DNA from 2 places in the Janthinobacterium sp. J1-1 genome. Region 1 is predicted to be linked to the other one. Evidence: predicted binding sites of a transcription regulator. Region 1 holds the regulator's gene; the other holds the start of a gene.
The links. The regulator FliA, encoded in region 1, starts transcription of late flagellar genes. The targets are predictions, from matches to a motif close to CTAAAGTTTNNNNNNNNNNNGCCGNTA.
Positions count from the first base shown of each region.

Region 1 (2,364 bases):
ATGCTCGCTGGCGCGCAGCCGCGCGTGCTGACGTTTTTGTCGGCCACGCCGCAGGACGACAAGGGCGCGATGCTGGTCAACCTCGGCGCTTCGCTGGCGCACGCCGGCAATGAGGTGCTGCTGCTCGATGCCAGCACCAGCGGCGACGGCGTCGCTTCCCGGCTGGGCCTGGCACATGGCGCCAGCCTGCTCGACGTGGCGCGCCAGCAATGCGGCCTGAACCAGGTGATCCACCAGGTGCCGCAAGGCTTCGGCGTGGCCAGCCTGGGCGCGCGCGACCATCTGATGGATGGCCCCGGCTACGCCAGCGAGGACGAAGCGCGGCGCCTGGCCAAGACCTTTGAAGTGATGGCGCGCCAGGCTGGCATCGTGCTGGTCGACGGCGACATGAGCATGGCCGGGCAGGGCGGCGCCTGCTTCCCGGTGCCGATGATGGCCAGCGCCGATATCGTGGTGCAGGTCTCGACCAGCGCCACTTCGATCAAGGCCGCCTACTGCCTGATCAAGCGCCTGAACCAGGAACTGGGCCGCCGTCCTTTCGGCATTCTCGTCACCGGCGCTTCCGAAACGGAAGCAAAAGTGGTATACGATAATATGGCACAAGCGGCAAGCCGCTACCTGGCCGTGAAGCTGACGTCGATGGGCTCGGTTCCGGCCGACGAATACCTGCATCGGGCGGCGCGGCTGGGCCGCAGCGTGATCGATGCGTTTCCGCTGGCTGGCGCATCGGTGGCGTTTCGCGGACTGGCCGAACGGCTGGCCCGCTCGGCGGCGCCGGTGCTGGGCACCACCTTGTACCAGACGGGGAGTCCACACCATTTCAGCGCCTGATGATTTTGCAGCATTCTCACAAGATAATAATAAGTAGCCTATGTACACGGTCAAAGGGAAGTCGAACAAGGATCATTTGCTGACGGAACACATTCCGCTGGTAAAGCGCCTGGCGCACCACATGAAGGCCAAGTTGCCGCCTTCGGTCGAGGTCGACGACCTGATCCAGGCCGGCATGATCGGCCTGCTCGATGCCATCACCCGCTATGAAGAGACGCATGGCGCGCAGTTCGAGACGTATGCCGTGCTGCGTATCCGCGGCGCCATGCTCGACGAGTTGCGCACCAGCGACTGGCTGCCGCGCAGCATGCGCCAGAACATGCGCAAGATCGAAGAGGCGATGAGCACCTTGCAGCAGCGCCTGGGCCATCCGCCGACCGAATCGGAAGTGGCCAAGCTGCTCAAGATATCGCTGGTCGATTACCAGGAAATGCTGGGCGAGGGCGGTGGCCACCAGCTGGTCTATTATGAAGACTTCCATGATCCGGACGGCAATGACAGCTTCCTCGACCGCCATTGCGTGGACGAGGACAGCGACCCGCTGCGCTCGCTGCTCGATACCGATTTCCGGCAGTCCGTGATCGACGCCATCGACGCGCTGCCGCCACGCGAGAAAATACTGATGAGTCTGTATTACGAGGAAGAGCTCAATCTCAAGGAGATTGGCGCCGTGATGGGCGTGTCCGAATCGCGCGTGTCGCAGCTGCACACCCAGGCCGTCGCGCGCCTGCGCGCAACCTTGAGGGAGCAGGCGTGGACTGGTCCAGCGTAATCGGGCTGGCGCTGGCGCTGGCGGGCCTGCTGGTCGGCCAGGCGCTCGAAGGGGGCAAGATGGCCTCCTTGCTGCAGCCGGCCGCCTTTGCCATTGTCGTGATCGGCACCTTCGGCGCGGTGCTGCTGCAAACCCGCTTGCGCACTTTTGTGCGCGGGCTGGAAATGCTGCGCTGGGTATTTTTTCCGCCGGTCGACATGCGTGCCGAGCTGGGCCGCGACATCAGCCAGTGGAGCCTGACGGCGCGCCGCGACGGCACCCTGGCGCTGGAACGCATGATGGAAAGCACGGCCGACCATTTCAACGCCAAGGGCCTGCGCATGATCGTCGACGGCATCGCGCCCGACAAGCTGCGCCAGTTGCTCGACGTGGAAATCACCGCCTATGAACTGGCCGAACGCCAGGCCGTGAAAATCTGGGAATCGGCGGCCGGCTATTCGCCGACCATCGGCATCCTCGGCGCCGTGCTGGGCCTGATCCACGTGATGGAAAACCTGACCGACCCGAGCAAACTCGGTGGCGGCATCGCGGTGGCGTTCGTGTCGACCATCTACGGCGTCGGCCTGGCCAACCTGCTGTTCCTGCCGGTGGCCAACAAATTGAAGGCCATCGTCTCGCGCCGCGTGGTGCAGTATGAAATCACGGCCGCCGTGTTCTACGACATCGCCACCGGCGACCATACGCGCATCATCGAAGAGCGCGTGGCCAGCCTGCTTCACGAGCACTGAGCGAGCACTGACCATGATGCGGCGCGCGCGCAG
Region 1 covers NZ_CP132339.1:2,467,481-2,469,844, forward strand. The annotation lists gene Q8L25_RS11190 (antiactivator of flagellar biosynthesis FleN protein) at 1-831, shown strand, start outside; gene Q8L25_RS11195 (RNA polymerase sigma factor FliA) at 872-1,603, shown strand; gene Q8L25_RS11200 (flagellar motor protein) at 1,585-2,331, shown strand; gene motD (flagellar motor protein MotD) at 2,348-2,364, shown strand, end outside.

Region 2 (2,364 bases), 1.2 Mb from region 1:
CATATGGCAGATTACCTCAAGCTCCATGAACAGGTAGATATCTGTCTTGATACCTCGCCATACACTGGCGGCACAACCACGCTGTACGCGTTGTGGATGGGCGTGCCTACCCTGACCATGACAGGCCCGAGCCTGCCATGTCGGGTGGGCGCCACCATTATGTCGCAAGCAGACTTGCACGACTTCGTTGCCAGCGATGAAACAGACTTCATTGAGAAAGGTGTCAGGCTCGCAGCCGACGTGGCACACCTGGCCGCGATACGCAAACAGGCGCGTGCGCGCCTGAGCAACAGCGCTATCGGGCAGCCGGCACTGATCGCAGCCGGCCTCGATCATGCACTGCGCACCATCTGGCAGCGCTGGTGTAACGGCCTGCCGCCGATTTCTTTTGAGTCCGAACCTGAGCAAAGCGCCTTGATCGGGCGCGCCCGCAGCCATAAGGCCTTACATGAGGTCAATGTGGACGTTGCCTTGCCTCTGGCACTCGAGCATCATCAGGCAGGCCGACTGGAAGAAGCTGAAACGCTGTATCTGGCAATTCTACATGTGCAGTCTGACCACGCCATTGCCAACCACAATATGGGTTTGCTGGCCGGCCAGTTGGGCTACCACGAGGCAGCCTTGCCTTATTTTGACAAGGCACTGCAGTCTGCCAGCACCGAAGGCCACTTTCATTACTCCTACGCAAACGGTTTGTTGAAAGCAGGGCAATTGCAGCAAGCATTGACCGCCATCACCGCTGCCATCGAACAGGGACATGACAACATACAAATGCAGGCACTGCAACAACGCGTGCGCCAGTTGTCCGGCAACGATGACCATACCCCAAGCTCCGCAGAGGAAGAACAGCTGATTGCCCTGTTTGAAGCTGGCCGCCACGGGGAACTGGAAACAGCGGCGCAAGCGCTGGTAACACGTTATCCAGCATCAGGTTTTGCCTGGAGCGTGCTGGGTACTGCGCTGCAACTTCAAGGCAAGGATGCTTTGCAAACGCTGCTGCAGGCAGTACAACTGGCTCCCGGCGACGCTCAGGCGTGGAACAATCTTGGCAACGAATGGCAGGCTAAGGACAATTACAAAGAAGCAGTTGACTGTTACAGACATGCACTGGAACTCGAACCGGAATTCGCTGACGCGCAAGAAAATCTTGCCAGAGCACAGCATGCGCTCGGCCTGACAACCGATGCTACGAGTCATTTTCAAGGTCCGCTGGCGCAGGCATTGCAGAATGAAAACGCTGAAAAATAATTATCAGTGACACAATTATCAGCGCCATCAAGTCTGCAGTTGATCCTAAGATAAAGATTACCCCAGCTGCAAAGTCGCGGCAAACACAGGCACCGAATGAAAATTATTTTAAAAAATTTCCTTTAAGAATTTAATTTTTTCGAAGCAATGGTCGTCTTGTACTATTGAGAGCGCAAAAATGCTGCTCCGTACCGTAACCAAACAACTGGAGTATCTTTCATGCTGAGCCTTCACACTAACGCAGCGGCCTTGTCTGCACAAAATTCGATCTCGAAAACCCAACAATCGCTGTCGACGTCGATGACGCGCCTGTCCACCGGTTACCGCATCAACACGGCAATGGACGACGCTGCCGGCCTGCAAATTGCAACCCGCCTGAAAGCCCAAACCAGCGGTATGGCGATGGCCATGCGCAACACCCAAAACGCGACCTCGATGATCCAGACTGCCGACGGCGCGCTGAACGAAACCGTCAACATCCTGGTACGCATGAAAGACCTGGCGACCCAAGCTGCCGACGGTTCGTCGACCACTGACGATCAAAAAGCCATGCAAGCTGAATTCGACACGCTGACCAACGAACTGAGCAACGTTCTGGGCAATACTTCGTTCGCTGGCGCCAAGCTGATGTCCAAAGCAGCAACGACAGGCGAAAAGCAAGATGCGCTGAACAAAGCTACCGCTGATGGCCTGGTTGTTACCACCGCAACTACAGGCACTGCCGACCTTGCCGCCACAGCTGGTACCAAGTTGGCAGCAGCAGTGACCCTGAACAACGGCACGCCAAACGCGACCAATGCAGCTGCCGTAGTCACCGCAACGAACGATAAATTGAACGCCGACAAAGCCGACAAACTGGCCCGGGCAACTGCCGCAGCCTCGGCTGCATACAATACCGCCGCACAAAACAGCAACGCGGCCAATGACGGCAAATTCTCGGCCAATCTGCAATTCCAGATCGGCGCTTCGACCAGCGAAACGATGAGCTTTGACCTGTCGGCGCAACTGACCTCGATGCAAGGCGCCATCAAGGCCGCTACCGCCAACTTCAATACCTTCGGCGCCGCATCGAACGCCCCAGGTGCCGAACTGACTACGGCCTCCACGGCATCGGCT
Region 2 covers NZ_CP132339.1:3,645,187-3,647,550, reverse strand. The annotation lists gene Q8L25_RS16595 (tetratricopeptide repeat protein) at 1-1,248, shown strand, start outside; gene Q8L25_RS16590 (flagellin) at 1,468-2,364, shown strand, end outside.
Region 2: a site for FliA is predicted at 1,379-1,405, ahead of Q8L25_RS16590 (flagellin). Genes of this name have one in related genera too.